Regions from separate parts of the Parabacteroides johnsonii DSM 18315 genome, predicted to be linked through region 3. Evidence: riboswitches for the same ligand, from Rfam matches in the RefSeq annotation. Region 3 holds a riboswitch; each other region holds the start of a gene.
The links. Region 3 has a riboswitch for cobalamin ahead of NQ564_RS17275 (TonB-dependent receptor). Riboswitches for the same ligand answer to the same signal wherever they lie in the genome.
Positions count from the first base shown of each region.

Region 1: it holds a riboswitch for cobalamin, as region 3 does, so the genes downstream of both, NQ564_RS11850 (porin family protein) here and NQ564_RS17275 (TonB-dependent receptor) in region 3, are expected to answer to the same signal.
Region 2: it holds a riboswitch for cobalamin, as region 3 does, so the genes downstream of both, NQ564_RS07270 (TonB-dependent receptor plug domain-containing protein) here and NQ564_RS17275 (TonB-dependent receptor) in region 3, are expected to answer to the same signal.

Region 1 is NZ_CP102285.1:2,870,708-2,876,508, forward strand. Features, by position in the region: gene priA (replication restart helicase PriA) at 1-1,870, opposite strand, end outside; gene NQ564_RS11850 (porin family protein) at 1,987-2,574, opposite strand; cobalamin riboswitch at 2,839-3,035, opposite strand; gene murQ (N-acetylmuramic acid 6-phosphate etherase) at 3,267-4,082, opposite strand; gene NQ564_RS11860 (lactonase family protein) at 4,128-5,246, opposite strand; gene NQ564_RS11865 (acetylxylan esterase) at 5,276-5,801, opposite strand, start outside.
Region 2 is NZ_CP102285.1:1,747,241-1,753,041, reverse strand. Features, by position in the region: gene NQ564_RS07280 (sirohydrochlorin cobaltochelatase) at 1-349, opposite strand, end outside; gene NQ564_RS07275 (sirohydrochlorin cobaltochelatase) at 528-1,646, opposite strand; gene NQ564_RS07270 (TonB-dependent receptor plug domain-containing protein) at 1,669-3,729, opposite strand; cobalamin riboswitch at 3,784-3,987, opposite strand; gene aspT (aspartate-alanine antiporter) at 4,108-5,801, shown strand, end outside.
Region 3 is NZ_CP102285.1:4,225,770-4,231,570, forward strand. Features, by position in the region: gene NQ564_RS17270 (Ig-like domain-containing protein) at 1-986, opposite strand, end outside; gene NQ564_RS17275 (TonB-dependent receptor) at 1,013-3,373, opposite strand; cobalamin riboswitch at 3,502-3,707, opposite strand; gene NQ564_RS17280 (thioesterase family protein) at 3,829-4,206, shown strand; gene eno (phosphopyruvate hydratase) at 4,347-5,627, shown strand.

The DNA of each region.
Region 1 (5,801 bases), 1.4 Mb from region 3:
TCTTACCTTTCTCAAAGTCTGCGATGATCCGCTCATAAGCCGTACGGGTACGGGCAGTATCGAAATCCAGACGCTCGACTTTGGCAGAAGGGAAAAGAGTAGCTATCTCCTCCTCCACCATCTCGGTCCCGAACCCCATCGTACGAAGTTCCGGGCTCTGGCATTCCGGACACTGGTGAGGCAACTGGATTTTATATCCGCAATAGTGGCAAACCAACTCGTTACGAAACTTATGGTAGGTCAGGCTGACATCGCAATTGACACAATGGGGAACCCAACCGCAATCCTTGCACTCAATCACCGGAGCGAATCCCCGGCGGTTCTGGAACAGGATCGCTTGTTCTCCCTTCCCTAACGCCTCGCTCAACTTTTCTACCAAGACCGGCGAAAAGAGCGTGTCTTTCATGATCTTCTTACGCCTCAACTCCTTGATATCGACCGTCAGTATTTCCGGCATCAGCCGGTCGCCATAACGGGTAGTCAGCTCCACCAAACCATATTTGCCGGTAGTGGCATTAAAATAGGAATCGATGGAAGGGGTGGCAGAGCCCAACAATGTTTTCGCCCCATGCATAGCGGCCAGTACCAACGCTGCATTACGGGCATGATAACGCGGTGCCGGGTCCTGCTGCTTGTAAGTGTTCTCATGTTCCTCGTCTATAATAATCAAACCTAAATCCTTGAACGGCAAAAACAAGGAAGAGCGGACGCCTAATACCAGCATCGGCTCGCCCGTATGCAACAGCCGGTTCCAGACTTCCACCCGTTCGTTATCAGAGAACTTGGAATGATAGACCAACAACTTATCACCAAACAACTTGGCAAGCCGTTCTGTGATCTGGGTCGTGATGGCGATTTCAGGCAGCATATACAAAACCTGGCGTCCCATCTTCAACACCTCGTCGATCAGCCGCATATAGACTTCCGTCTTTCCACTGGAAGTAACGCCATGCAACAGGCAGACTTCTTTCTCCCGGAAGACATCATGTATCTCCCCGTAAGCCTTCTCCTGCGCCGCACTTAAAGGGGTAAGGGGTTGCAAACGGCAAACCGGAACCTGCAACCTTCCTACCTCCTTCTCATAACTTTCCAGCACACCTCGCTTCAGCACACCATCCAATATGGCCGGAGAACAACCGCTGCTCTCCAACAATTCCTTCTTCGACAATTCGCGTACCAGTGCCGGATTAAGCGCATGGCTGAGTTCCAAGAAACAGATCAGCAAGTGTTCCTGCTTCTTCGCCCGTTTGAAGTCCGCAAACACAGCCTGTAATTTTTCTTCCTCCTTATACGCCTCGGCAAGACGGATAAAGGTCTGCATCTTCGGCACAAAGCCCCGTTTCAGCTCCTCACTCACCTCAACTGCCCCCTTAGCCATCAGGGAGGCGACCACAGGCACGACATTCCGTAGTCCGGTTTTCTTTTCCAGTTCGGAAACCGTCAGTTTCAAGACGCCGGAAAAAGCATCCAGCACAGCTTGTTCATTCGGCCGCAGAGGGCCGTCGGCTTCGAACTCTTCATTATAGGTTACAGCCGTTTCACTCTCCAATTTCAGGCCGGAAGGCAAAGCCGCCTTATAGACATCTCCTAATTTACACAAATAATAGGAGGCGATCCATTTCCAGAAACGAAGTTGCGGACGACGGAGCACAGGCGTAGCGTCCAGCAAGGCGTAAATCTCCTTCGTCTCGTACTGGCTATCGGGCACACGCTCGTGCACATCCATGACGATAGCCGTATAATAGCGCTTCTTTCCAAAATGGACGATCACCCGGCAACCGGGTATTACCGTCTGTTCCAGATCGGGCGGTATGCTATAAGTATAGCTGTTCTCCAACGGAAGCGGGAGTATAACGTCTGCGTACTTCATTCTTATCCTTCTTTATACGAACCCATGTTCATAGCGATGCCAAAAGTAACAAAAAAGGCCGGACTGCTAAAGCCCGGCCTCTGTTTATCTGATCGCAAATCTTCTTTATTCCCTTTTTAAAACAGGATAGCAGCCGTAATCGACCAGCCTCGGTTCTTACCGTTTAATTCAAACTTTGATGCGCTATAATCATCCGTCAAGCCGAGGGCATAATTGAAACCGACCTGTAAATGTTTGATCAGTTCCACACCGGCACCCAAGTTCAAACCGGCATTGAAACTCTTTGCCTTCAACTGGTCTCCGACCGATCCCGGAATATCCCAGAACTTATCGCCGCCCACCCGGAAACCGACATACGGACCGGCTGACAGATACCCTTTGACAATAGGCAAACCGAATTTCCATTTCAGGTTAACCGGAACGTCTATATAGTCATTCTTAATATCTTTCTCGCTCTTCACGCCTATCCCTTTTTGCGAATACAGGATAGCCGCATCAAAACCGACTCCCATTACCGGGGCCATCACCTCCACCATCGGACCGATATTAAATCCGGTCACATTATCCTTTCCGACAATCTCTTTGTTGAAATGGACAGAGGATATATTCAAACCGCCTTTTATACCGAACTTAATCTGGGATTTCGCAGGTACGGCAATCAACGCCATCACAGCCAACAATATAAGCCCAACAATCTTCTTCATACTTTTTCTTTAATTAGTTAATACGAATTACAAATAAACGCACTTTTCCAATAATAAACAAATATCACCGCCTAAGTGTTGCTTCCCCCCGTAAAAGGAAAGCATGAATCGGAGGCGGAGCTCATCCCGCACACAGATTCATGCCTCTTTTCCTAATTATTATGGCAAAATAATTAAAAACAAGTAAACAGACTACGGGAAACGGGAATTAAGAAAGACAAAAGCCTACGGCTTCACTGTTCTCTTCCGGCCTTTCCTCGAAGCCGTCGAAAAATATGCGTTGCAGGTCTTCTGACTTACTTCCGGTATGAGCGCCTTCCCGACTCGCGTCAGTGGCATAAAAGAATTGCCCAATCCGTTTTGAAGCTTACAGCAGCGGGACTGTCCGGGATTTACACCCGATTCCCTTTTAATCCTTTTCCGCAGATGGCGAAGCAGGAACAATGCATGGGACAAATATAGCGATATTTTCCATATATTTCTCATATATTGTCCATCTTCTTACAGAAAAATACAGACGCGACAAGCATCCTTTCGGTTCCTGCTGCCAGTGCCACAAATATTACACTCCTGTGGCACAACTGTGCCATGCTGAGGAAACGGTTGTGCCATGCAAGGGAAACGGCTGTGCCATGCCGAGGAAACGAGTGTGCCATGCCGAGGGAACGAATGTTCCACCGGTAGAATTCTTCTTACTCCTTACGGTAGGCTTCGACAGCTGCTTGAACGGAGCCGTACATCAACAGCAGATGGCGGGATTGGTTATAGGGAAGGCTCAATTCTTCAGCGACCATGCGAGTTCCACGGTCGATAAGTTTCTGATTGGTGAGCTGCATATTGACCATCCGGTTTCCTTTAACCCTCCCCAATCGGATCATAACGGAAGTGGAAATCATATTCAGGATCATTTTCTGTCCCGTTCCGGATTTCATACGGGAACTGCCGGTGACGAACTCCGGTCCGACAATCATTTCGATTGAGACATCAGCCTCCATCGCCATCGGTGAATCAGGATTACTGGAAATGGAGGCGGTCAGAATGCCCTGTTCACGCGCTTTGCGAAGGGCACCGATCACATAGGGAGTCGTCCCGGAAGCAGCAATGCCGATCACGGTATCCTTCGTATTGACCTGATACTCCAACAATTCCTGCCAGCCTCGTTCCTCATCGTCTTCGGCATTCTCCACCGGATTCCGGAGGGCGGTATCGCCACCGGCTATCAAGCCGATAATCAGTGTGGGAGGCATCCCGAACGTCGGGGGGATTTCGGAAGCATCCAAAACCCCTAACCGTCCGCTGGTTCCGGCTCCCAGATAAAAGATTCGTCCGCCTTGCTGCATACGGGGAACGATCTGCAAAACCAATTCTTCTATTTTGGGTATGGTCCTTCGGACAGCCAACGCCACTTTCTGATCTTCCGTATTGATATCTTCGAGCAGCTCCCGGACGGACTTCCGTTCCAGGTCGTTATAGAGAGAATCCTGTTCTGTTATCTTGATGAATGACATAGCTTATTACAATTTGCAAGTGCAAAGCTACTAAAAATATCACATTCACCTGTTAGTGAATTTCAGGCAAACGGGCTTGCTTACCCGGATATCTTTTTCCGTATCTCTCAACAAGCCGCTTTGTTTGTCTATTTCGTAAACCTGCACAACATTACTGTCCCGACAGGCGCAAAGCAGAAACTTGCCGTTGGGAGTGATGACAAAATTACGCGGATGAACACCGGTCAGCTGATAGCCAACCTTTGTCAGTTGCCCGTTTGCCGGATCGATAGAGAAAATCGCGATACCATCACCTTTCAGACGGTTGGAAGCATACAGGAAACGGCCATCCGGTGTGATGTGTATATCGGCACTGCCGGAGGCATGCAACGTGTCGGCTTCTACAGACTGGACCGGAGTCAGATTGCCTTTGTCGTACTGCATGAAAACGACGCGGCCGGAAAGCTCGCCGATCAGGTAAGCCCATTTGCCGTTCGGATGGAAAACTGCATGACGCGGACCTTCTCCTGCCGGCAAACTGAAAGATGCAGGCGTTCCTTCCCGCAAGCCCAAGCCCTTATCGGAAGCGATGATATCATATTTATAAATCCGGTCTGTCCCCAAGTCATTGGCATAAAGGTAGGCTTCATCCGGCGAAGCATACACGCAATGCAAATGTGGAACCGCCTGGCGTTCAGAACCCGGTGTTCCTCCTTCATACGCATATACTTTAGCCGGTTGCAGAGTGCCATCGGCCGAGATCGGGAAGACACTGATACTTCCGCCGTTGTAATTGGCTGTGACAGCCATCCGGCGCTTACTGTCCACCCAGATATAGCAAGGAGCACTCCCGTCCGTCTTCTGCTCGTTCAGCAAAGAAAGTGTCCCGGTATGTTTGTCAAACGAATAGGCGCATACTTTTGCATCCGGAACAGCGGTTTCACTTACCGAATAAACAAACTTGCCATCCTGGCTCACTGCCAGATAAGAAGGGTCCTGGATACCCGACAGGCTCTTCACCGGCCCAGCCATCCCTTTCTCCACATCGAACCGATACAGGTGTATGCCTGGGTCCGTAGCATCCGCATACGACCCGACAAACAAAAACAATTCACTCTCCTTTTGCATACACGATGTCACTGCCATAATTAACAACCCTGCTAAAAAATACTTTAATTTCGACATACCTATTTATAATTAACCGGAAAACGCATTTACTTCCCGCATTTACCTTTCAGCCATTCAATACGCTCCGACTGCTGTTCCGGATATGTCCAATGACCGGTTTCGAGGTAAAGATGCAAATCCTTCGCTCCCGGAATAACATTGTAGGCCGAATACATGGAAGTCGGCGGACAGGTCACATCATTATATCCCCAGCTATACCAGCCCGGAGCGTTCACACGGCGGGCAAAATTCACGACATCGAAGTAAGCAAGCGTTTCCACTTCGTTTGCCACCGGCTGTGCATTCCGGTAATAATGCGGCCAGCCTCCTGCACGTTTGTGCAGATAACCGGCATAATCACACAAAGCCGGATAGAAAGCGGCAAGGAACTTAATACGCGGGTCCAGGCCGGCCGTGACAATAGACAAGGCCCCTCCCTGGCTTCCACCGGTCACACCAACCGTATTCCCATCAAACTCTGGCAAAGAATAGAGGAAGTCCACAGCCCGCACACAACCGAGATAGACTCGCTTATAGTAATGTGTATCACGATTATTTTTGTTTATTGCATTA
Region 2 (5,801 bases), 2.3 Mb from region 3:
TCAGGATATGAGTATAACCATCCGTTTTCAGTTGTCGGAGAGCTTCTTCCGGACTCAGTCTCTTCAAGCCGCGGGTTTTCATGCGGTGCATGATGATGCGGGATGTCCAGGCCTCGCGGACTTCGATGCCGGGAAATGCTTCCGCTATCTTGTTGTTGACGGCGTCTATTGTCTTGGCCCGCGTATCTTCGTGTGTAGTTCCGAAATGGACGACAAGTACGGCAGCCTTTTCGCCTTCTTTCAGAGAACCGAATAGATCGGATTCGACAAAATTCCCTTCCGCTCTCGCAGATTGTGTCAGGATGTAGAACATGCAAAAGAAAATGTAGATAAATTTGCTTGTTGTCATTTTGATAATCTAATAGGGGTATTTGCTATCAAATAGAATGTTAAAAAATATTACCCTTGCGGGTAATTTCCAAAATATGCCCTACTAATTCAAATTAGATGGGATAGGGGTGTCATTTTGATACTACTCTCTTGCCGGAAATTTATCCTCTCCGCAAGAGAGTAGCTATTTTATATGATTATTGGTAATCCTCGCCAGTTTGCCACTCGTCGGCATTATTGTAGATGGCTTTCAAATGATCTACCCATACTTTGCGTATGGAGGCATAGTCGCCCAAACCGTTGATCGTACATTTATCGACATCCCCGTTGTGACTTTCGTCTGTGGCGATCTTGAAGCCCATCTTCAGCAATTTCAATCTCCAGCAAGCATCGGCGCCCGGAGTAGCTTCGCTAAAGTCGTCACCGTCTTCGATGCCCCACAGGTCGTTGTGGGCATGGTCGCCAGCGATAGACATGAAGGGAGCCAACGAGATCGTGATATCTGACGGTTGCAGGTTGTTGTCTTCGCAGTATTTTGTCAGTTTGGAATAAACGCTTTCGGCATTAGGCGCAGGTAAAGGTTTTTCATCCTTGTCCAACGGCCAGAACAGCATGTCGCCATAGTCGACAGTCCCGACGAATACGTTTTTGTTAGGAGACAATGCTTGCATGGCTTCTTCCACTTCGGCGTATTTGCTGTTGGCATTGTAGTTCTTGTCCGGGTTGCCGTGTCCCATCAACAGGAGCAAATGTTTTTTGTCGGCCAGGTTGCTCTTGTAATGATCGTATAAGGCGGCAGAAACAGCTTGCACATCGTCTTCATCGTAAACCAGACAGGTACCTTTTGTCACTTGGACATTCGGGTATTGTTCGATCATGAAGTCTTTCTTGACCGTTTTGTTCATTAAGTTCAGATACTCTTCGCCGGGAATGATGTGTAAAGATTGTACGGCTACTTTTTTATAACCGGCTTTACCAATTGCTTTTAACCAAAGATCCGGTTGATAACGCTCGATACCTGTTTCGGCGAAGACACGATTCACACAGGTGTAAGATGTAAAAGCCAGATAGATGTCTGCATCAGGAAATGCCGTTTCGAAATCTGCCAACGTCTGATCGTAGGTCTTGATAGATTCTTTGAAAGTACTTCCGAAAGTACATAGCAGAATGGCTGTCTCGTGCTTTTTGTTCTTTGTCACGAATTCTTCTGCCGGGTTGGCAGATGTTGCATTGTCGTCATCGTCGTCACAGGATGTGAACCCTACTGTGGCTGCAAGTAATAAGCCTGCCAGCCATAAATGTTTAAACTTCTTCATTTTTACTGATTTTTAAAAGTGATTATTTTTGTTTATTCTGAAATTTAACGTTCAGCGAGAGGTATAAAGTCCGTCCGGGACTGGTTGTCCCCCGGTTCTTGCCGAAAGGTGTGCGGTCGATATAATTGAATATATTATCGATGCCGGCATTCATCCCCAGGTTCCATTTCTTCGTTTTCAGCAGTGAGCTTCTTACATTCAGGCGCCAGAGCTGATAGGCTTTTCCATTTCCATCCGTGATGTAATAGCGTGTGGACTGGTATCTGCCGAAAAGGCTGACGCCGACATCTTTGTGTGTCCAGGCTATTTTCCAGTTGGCATTGTGGTAGGAAGTCGCGTTGATCGGCAGATATTTCATGTAGTTGGGATCGTTCTGGTCTTCCGTGTACTGGGCTTTTGCATCCGTATAACTGTAGCCTCCTCCGATAGCCAGTGACGGAAGCACCTGATAGTTGAAGGTGAAGTCGGCTCCGAATGAACGGGCTTTGGCGAGGTTGTTGTATTTCATCGTTTCTTCTACTTCCAGGAATTTGTCTTCTGACGAAGTCGGGACGACGGTCAGGGCGATCATGTTGTGTATCCGGTTATAGTACCCGGTCACGGTTGCCTGGAATTTCCCGTTGCTGTATTCTACGCTTGCCGAACCGTAGTTCGAACTTTGGGGCTTTAGGTTCTCGTTGCCGTAATAGGCTTTCAGCGGTCCCATGATAACGGTGATATAATTCTGATAAAGCTCTTTCAAGGTGGGGGCTTTGAAACCATACGAGTAAGTGGCACGCAGGTTGAAATCGCCAAGGCTGTACTTGGCTGATATTTTTGGGGTGAACTTTTGACCGAATTCTTTATGATGGACAAAACGATAACCGAGAGTCAGGTTTAGCCGGTTTGTTATCGACCATTCGTCTTGTGCATAAGAGGCTAAAGTATAGACAGATGCCTTCCCCTGTTTCAGGCGGTAAGGAGATTTCAGATAGTCGTGTTGGTGCTCGATTCCGGCACTTAAAATATGATTGTCTCCTAAATAGAATACCCCTTTGACATGGTTCAACCATCTGCGCTGCATGGTCTGTAATACGCGGTCGCCGGGGTAATTGACAACCCGCGTTCCGTCGGGATGGAAAAAGTTGGTCACTTCTTGGCCCGTATAATCGAAATAGTAGTTGTACTGTCCGAAAGAAGCATCGGCGGTCAGATAGCTCCGTTTGTCGTTCAGCCTATATTTTAAGCCTAAGGCGTAATCCTGGTTCCGGTAGAAATAGTCGTATAAATAATATTTCCAGGGACCGACAGGACGGAAAATCCATTTCTGGTAATAAGAGGCATCGGCCGACAAGCTGAGTCTGTCGCTCGCTTTATAAGTGAAATTCTGGGAAAGCGTGAAGTTGGTGGAGCGGCTCACTGTTTTGCTCACGCTTCCTTCTTGCAGATCGTGGTGATACCATTCTTGAGTCGTGTTTTGCCAACCTCCGGTATGTTTCATGCTTGCGGAAGTGGTGGAGTTCAGCTTTCCGTTGCTGAACCCTATTATTTCGCTCTGGAGCAGGTCGTCGTAATTGCCGACGCGTGTCGTGTTGGAGACACTGACTTTATCGCGGTTCTTTTTCGTGATGATGTTGATGACACCCGCGATAGCATCGCTTCCATACAAGGAAGAGGAGGCTCCTTTTACAATCTCGATGCGTTCGATGGTTGCCGGGTTGATGATACTCAGGTCGTTTTGTCCGCCGATGTCGCCGTTCATCCGTTTCCCGTTCACCATGATCAGGATATAGTCGTTCTTCAATCCGTTTAGCTGGATATTGCTACCCATGTCTCCCGGACTGAACGTGATGGAAGGGGAGAGGGCGCTCAGAATCTCGTCGAGGCTGCGTCCGTTGTATTGTTCCAACGCTTTCCCTGTGATCACTTCCGTCTGTACGGGAGCGTCTTTCAAATAATGTTCCGTTCCGGTACCTGTCACGACGACCTCGTCCAGGCGGATCTCTCTCAGATCATTCGTATCCGTGCGCAACACGGTTTGTGCGTGTGACGCGCAAAGAGAACAACCCGCAAGAAGGGCTGTCAGCCAACATTTCTTTTTCATGGAAAAAAGAGTTTTATTATGTATGTGTCAATAGCTTTCCTGGCCCCGGGAGAGTTATTATTGTCTTGCTTGGCAGGTTTCCTGACTTAGCCTTTTCGGAAAGCGGCCTTCCCATCCTTGCGGATAGTGGCATGGAGAATGCTTTCTTCTTTTTTTAATATGGCTTTACAGTAGCGGGCACTGTTCCGGATTTCCACCGGATTCCCTTTTATACAACTGTCGGATGGCAGTTATATCACCTAAGCGGAGGCAAAGATAGAGATTTATTTAGAAATGCCAACTATAAATTTAACTCTGCTTTCGTTTGGTTTAACACAACAACTCTTTCCTTTGTCGTGTTTCATTATCAATTTTATTAACGCCAAAAAAAATAGATATATGGAATGGTTTGCCAATTTGCTCCGGCATTACCCGGAGCTTGCCATCTTTCTCACGCTGGCTTTCGGCTTCTGGATCGGTAAATTCAAGATTAAAAAGTTCACGTTAGGGACGGTTACCAGCGTCTTGCTGGTCGGTGTGTTGATCGGGCAATTGCATATCGATATCGGGGCCCCGCTGAAATCGGTGTTTTTCCTGATGTTCTTGTTTGCCGTAGGGTATAGTGTCGGTCCGCAATTCTTCCGGGGATTGAAAAAGGAAGGATTGCCACAGGTCTTGTTTGCCGTCGTGATGTGCCTGTTCTGCCTGCTGGCCCCGTTTATGCTGGCAAAGATCATGGGCTATTCTGCCGGAGAGGCTGCCGGTCTGTTGGCTGGTTCGCAGACGATATCCGCTGTGCTCGGTGTGGCCGAAGATACGATTAACCAATTAGGAATACCGGCGGCAGATAAAACGGATATGATCAATGTCATGCCGGTAGCCTATGCCGTTTCTTATATTTTCGGTACGGCCGGTTCCGCCTGGATCATGAGCGATATCGCTCCTCGTCTGTTGGGCGGGATCGAATCGGTCAAGAAAGCCTGTCGCGAACTGGAAGCCAAAATGGGGGCGGATGACGAAAGCGAGCAACCCGGCTTCATGCCTGCCGCCCGTCCGATCACGTTTCGCGCCTACAAGATCAGCAACGACTGGTTCGGGGCGGGGAAGACCGTGAAAGAACTGGAAGATTATTTGGAAGGAGAAGGAAGACGCCTTTTCGTCGAACGGGTTCGTATCGATGGTGTGATCCGGGATGCGAAGGCCGATCAGATGCTTTTGAAAGGAAACGAAGTCGTGCTCAGTGGACGTCGTGAATTTGTGATCGGAGAGGAGGACTGGATCGGCGATGAAGTCAATGATATCGAGTTGTTAGACTTCCCGGCCGAAACGCTACCCGTATTGATCTCCCGCAAGAAATATGCAGGCATGACAGTTGCCAAACTGCGCAAACTGCCGGTCATGCACGGTGTCAGCATCAAGAGCATCAAACGTGCCGGCATCAACATACCGGTTTTGGCTGCCACGACGATCGATCCCGGCGATATGCTGGAGTTGGTCGGCACAAAATTGGAGGTGAATGCGGCTGCCGATACATTAGGCTATGCCGATCGCCCGACAAACCAGACGGATATGATTTTCGTCGGCCTCGGGATTTTTCTCGGAGGTGTCGTGGGGGCTTTGACGATCCATTTCGGAGGTGTTCCCATCAGCTTGAGTACGAGTGGTGGGGCGTTGATCGCCGGATTGGTCTTCGGATGGTTGCGTTCCAAGCATCCGACTTTCGGACGAATCCCGGAACCTTCCCTTTGGGTACTGAATAATGTCGGGTTGAATATGTTCATCGCTGTTGTCGGTATTACGGCCGGACCGAGCTTTGTCACCGGGCTGAAGGAAGTCGGTATCAGTCTCTTCTTTATCGGTGCGTTGGCTACCGCTATCCCGTTGATTGTCGGTGTGCTGTTGGGAAGATATGTCTTTAAGTTCCATCCGGCCATTACGTTAGGCTGTACATCCGGAGCACGTACTACCACAGCAGCTTTAGGGGCTGTGGAGGATGCCGTTGAGAGCCAGACACCAGCATTAGGCTATACGGTAACATACGCGGTCGGTAATACCCTGTTGATCATTTGGGGAGTCGTGATCGTCCTCTTGAT
Region 3 (5,801 bases):
TTGTTGCTTTCTACCTCCAAAGTGGAAGGATCGAGCACCGCTGTATAAAAAGCAGTAGTGGTTTTGCCGCTCTTTCCTGAAAGACCGTTTTTCCCATAATAAAAATAGAATAATTTTCCCGCTTTCTCATTGTAGGTAAGGATGCCCGATGTAGTGAATTTCTTTGTTTCTTCTCCTGTAACCTCTGATTCTGGTAGTGGAATATCCAGTGTCCCTTCTGCCAGAATCGACATATTATCGGTGTTCAGCTTACTCCAGATGATCTTGCTTGCATCGCCGTTGGCAGCCATGACAACAAGTATGTTGTCATCTATCCAGGCATGAGTGTAGGAGCGTACTTTGTAGGTGTTTGTTTTAAAGGGAGATGAAGCACTTTCTATTACTTTGTTATCTTTGATCTGATATTTCACGAAGCGGTCGTTGCTTGAAGGAATCTGATAGTAATATTTCCCCTTCGAAATGCTTTCCATCGAGTAGTCTCCCAATTCGGTGCCTTCACCTTTAACAGTGATAGTCCCCATATCGGCTGTTAGTTTATTGACGCTGTTGACAACTGTCGTGTTCTTGCTGCTCATGCCACCATGTTTTCCTACGGTCAGAAACAGGTCGAAATGATACTTACTTTCGTCGAAAGCAGGTGTATCATTGGTTACAGTTACTTCACAGGTGGCAGTGAATCCACCGTCGTTCGTTTTTACCTGGATTGTAGTCGAACCTTCGGAAACTGCTGTTACGACACCATTTTCTACTGTAGCGACATTCGTGTCCGAACTGCTCCAGGCGACAGTTGTTACAGCAGCATTTTCGGGAACGACAGTCGCAGTCAGTGTTCCTGTAGTTCCCGTTTTCAGTGTTAATGTGGTTGGAGTAATCGTGATGCCGGTTACCGACACGTCTTTCAAATCATCGTCATCGGAACAAGCCGTGAAACCAAATGAGATCAGGGCTGTCATGAAGGCGAGTAATGCAAATTTAAACTTCTTCATTTTTCTTTTGTTTTTTAATATGAATGTTAATTGATAAAAACTCTAAACTTTGCAAAGAAAGCGCGTCCGGGTTTTTGCAGCTTATAGTTGTCATAAGCTGTTTCATCGAGGAAATTAGAACATTCCAATGCGATATTATAACGGTCGTGTTTCCATGAATAGGTGATATTGGCATTGCAGATATGTTGCGAGGGAATACGGGCTTTAGTATCGCGGTTACCATAGGCTTCCCATGTTAGGAAATACCAATGTACCCATTGAAATGTATAGCCTAAACGTAGTTTGTTGTCCTGTTGCAGGAAGTTGCGGAATGTATAGCTTGCTTCCGCGCTGCCGAACAACCAGGGGCGGTTGGGCACGTGGTTGTCGTATGTGGCGGATGGTTTGCCATCTTCTTTGTATTTTTGTTGGTCACGGGCGTCCTGATAGCTGACGTTGGCCATGAGTTGCAATCGGCCGTCCCAATCATAACGAATTTCTCCCTCGACTCCTTTAATATGAACGGCGGGATCATTGACAAACTGCATCATGCCTTCTTTTTCAATAACGGAGGTCTGTATATAATTGTCCACATGACGCAGAAATCCGTTTGCCTCGTAATAGACAGTATGTCTGCCGGCAGGATGCCATGTGCCGAACAAGGCGAGATTGACGTTGTTGCTTTTTTCTGGTTCCAGCGCTACATTTGCATAGATGGTGGTCCCGTTGCCTAACAATTCACGTGCGATGGGCAGGCGTACGCTATGTTCATAAGAAACCTTTACCGCCAATGGATCGAAGAATAGATAGCGTAGTCCGGTACCATATCCAAAATAATTTTTGGTAGTGGAACCTTGCACTTTGTCCGATCCCGTCACGGTGGACTGGTCGGTCTGCCGGATATTCGGGTGGTTCACATAATCTTTGGCAAAGAATACATTCTGCATTTTTCCATCAAAAAACGACTGGCTGTAGGTCAGTCCGATGATATGTTTGGTTACAGCATCGTTTGATGGTTCGAAACTCTGGTCCAAATCATCATAGCGGTCATTTCCGGTTCGGCTCATATGATAGTTCAGATTGAGACCGTGATGCCTGTTCAGCTGGTAATCCAAATTGACACGTGCGATAGTCAGAGGGCGTTTATAATGACGTATGGAAGGTTCATTGCCTCTGATTTCGTTGCGCTGACTCACAATGTAGCCTCCATCCCAATAATATTTTCGATAGGCCGTATCTATAGTAATAGAATGGTCCCATGTGTGCGATAATGTCGCTTTCAATGTCATGCCCTCGGTAATGAAATTATGTTTGTTGTAACGTGCCGATACGTTCCATGCATCCGAATTACGTTCAGCCATCCCATAGACTTTGGTCTGCACGGAGCCGGTCTGCAACTCCTTGTCCGTTTTAGAATAGGAAGCGGAAACAAAGAATTCGTCGGCCCAGAGTTTGCCTGTGATTCCGGTTTCTATCTGTGCCAATAGCGAAAAATAGCCGTCATGGAAACGTTTGGGATTACCATAGATAAATTGGTCGCCTGTTTCATTGCGCATTTGTACGTCTTTCATCCAGTAGTCGTTTTTCGAATAGTTGATGCCAATAGTAGGACGCACGATCAGTCCGGTGCATTGTTCCACAAACTGTGCGTTCAGATCGGCTCGATGTGTGTGGAAAGAACCGATACTATAAGAAGCGTCCATAAAGTTTTTCTTTTCCGCTAGGGTGATGATGTTTACTGCACCGCCTAATGCATCCGTACCCAATGAGGCTGGTACTACGCCTTTATAGATTTCCACCCGGTCGATGAGGTTGACGGGTAGATTGGCAAGTGTTACATTGCTCCCTTTGCTGTCCAAGGGAATACCGTCGATGAAATAACGGACGGAATTGCCAGACAGCCCATTGATCGAGAGGTCGAAGTCGGAACCTACGCCTCCCTCTTCACGCACTTTGACACCACTTGTGCGATTCACTAATTCATTCAAGTTACTAAGCGAATTGATTACCGGTTTGACGTCAAATGTATTGACTGAAAGTGCGCTTTCTCTTGCCTGTTGTGAGTGTGTTTTTCCGTACACTTCCACCGAATTCAGGTTGACGGAGCTTTCTTCCAGTTGGAAGTCGAGGGTTTTGTTGTGGTGGAGGTCGAGTGAGGTTTTGATCGTTTGGTATCCTAAAGAGGAGACGACGAACGTGTGTTTGCCGGGGGATACTTGCAGGGAATAATGTCCGCTGTCATCCGTATAAGTGCCGAAGGTTGTGTTTTCGACGGCGATCGTTACCAACGACAGGGGAGTGCCTTGCTGGTCGGTGACTTTTCCGGAGAGCGTAATTTTGTTTTGTGCCGTCAGGTTCAGTTGCGACAGGCAGACAAGCAAAAAAAATACATGTACAAAGACTTTCATTTTAATCCTTGATATAGCGTTCATGACTTGCTTAAGGAAATACATACAAGGAGAAATGATTTCTTTATGTAAGAGGATAAAGAATGACTTGACTCGATGTTTTGTAGCTTTATTTCCCGAAAGCATTAAAACTATGTTTGTTCTTGGCAGGTCTTCTGACTTATTCCGTCTTTGAATGCCTTCCCATCCGGTGACGGACAGTGGCTTGCAGCGTATTCAAAGATTTGGAGAGGAACTTACAGCAGCGGGTCTGTTCAGGATTCGCACCTGATTCCCTTTTCATCACGCTCCCGTAGCGATTGGGGGTCGTGAAACCAAAAACTGGGGCAAAGGTAAGAAAAAAGTCTATCCGCACAAAAAGCGGATTAAAAAACAAATTCATTATTTTTGGCGTCGGATTCGTCAGACTCCGTGAAAGAATAACAGAATATGGAACGATTAATAATGAAGTGACTATGTTGGAAAAAGGATTGAAACATACCAGCCGGACTGTCGTACTGCCGGATAATTTCGCATTGGCGATGAGGTCGGGAGATCTGCCCGTATTGGCAACGCCGGCTTTGGTGGCATTGATGGAAAATGCGGCGATGTTGGCTGTTGCGGCTGAACTCCCAGAAGGGGCGACCACTGTCGGTGTTAAAATGGACATGACGCATGTTCGTCCTTCCGGTGGAGGTGAGGAAGTGTATGCGGAAGCAACACTGGTCGAGGTGGAAGGACGGAAGTTAACCTTCTCGCTGGTCGCCAGGGACTCGGTGGATGTGATCGGCGAAGGCACGCATATCCGTTATATAGTTGACAGAACGAAATTTTTGTCGAAACTGAAAGGTTAGCCATCACTCTGCTTGCTATGAAGAAAGGAATATGAAGTTACCTATTAGTAGGTATTCCCGGTCTGCTAAATAGTCATTTATGGTGATTTCATATTTCTTTTTCACCCTCTATCTTTGCCTCACTTTAAAATAGCAAACAAATGAGAATAGAAAAGATTACAGGACGTGAAATCCTCGACTCGAGAGGAAATCCTACTGTTGAGGTAGATGTATGGTTGGAATCAGGTGTAATGGGGCGTGCTTCCGTTCCGTCGGGTGCTTCGACCGGAGAACACGAGGCGCTGGAACTGCGCGATGGCGATAAGAATCGCTATGGAGGCAAAGGCGTGCAGAAAGCAGTTGAAAACGTCAATAAGGCGATTGCTCCGACCTTGGTGGGAATGTCGGCTTTGAACCAGCGGGCCATTGACCATGCAATGTTGAAACTCGATGGGACCAAAACCAAATCCAACTTAGGAGCCAATGCGATCCTGGGTGTTTCTCTTGCCGTGGCAAAGGCGGCAGCTAACTATCTGGATATCCCGTTGTATCGGTATATTGGGGGCACGAATACCTATGTAATGCCTGTACCGATGATGAATATCATCAATGGGGGTTCTCACAGCGATGCTCCGATCGCTTTCCAGGAATTTATGATTCGTCCGGTTGGCGCTTCTTCTTTCAAGGAAGGCCTACGGATGGGAGCGGAAGTGTTCCATGCGTTGAAAAAGGTATTGAAAGATCGTGGTTTGAGCACGGCTGTAGGCGATGAGGGCGGCTTCGCACCGAACCTGGAAGGAACGGAAGACGCGTTGAACTCGATCATCGCTGCTATCGAAGCCGCAGGTTATGTGCCCGGACAGGATGTGAAAATCGGTATGGATTGTGCTTCTTCTGAATTTTATGTAAACGGTGTTTACGACTATACCAAATTTGAAGGTGTGAAAGGCATTAAACGTACGGCAGACGAACAGATTGCATATCTGGAGAAGCTGATCGACGAATATCCGATCGATTCTATCGAAGACGGTATGAGTGAAAACGACTGGGAAGGCTGGAAGAAGTTGACAGAGCGGATCGGCAACCGCTGCCAGTTGGTGGGCGACGACCTGTTTGTTACAAATGTGGACTTCCTCTCCAAAGGAATTCAGGATGGTTGCGCAAACTCTATCCTGATCAAGGTGAACCAGATCGGTTCGCTGACGGAAACACTCGATGCGATTGAAATGGCGCATCGCCACGGCTATACGACCGTGACCTCCCACCGTTCCGGAGAAACGGAAGATGCTACGATTGCCGATATTGCCGTTGCCACCAACAGCGGACAGATCAAGACTGGTTCTTTGAGCCGTTCCGATCGTATGGCTAAGTATAACCAGTTACTTCGTATCGAAGAGGAACTGGGTGATCTGGCGGTTTATGGATATAAAAGAATAAAATAATCAGATATAATCATAATTGCTAATTTGCATAGACAACGAAACTAAAATCAGAAAAAGGCTTCTCGCGATGAGAGGCCTTTTTTATTGGTAAATTAAGCGGATTGATTGAATGTGTTCTGACAAAGACTGTAGCCGGCAACTTGATCCTGAAAATGACAATATGTAGGTAATATG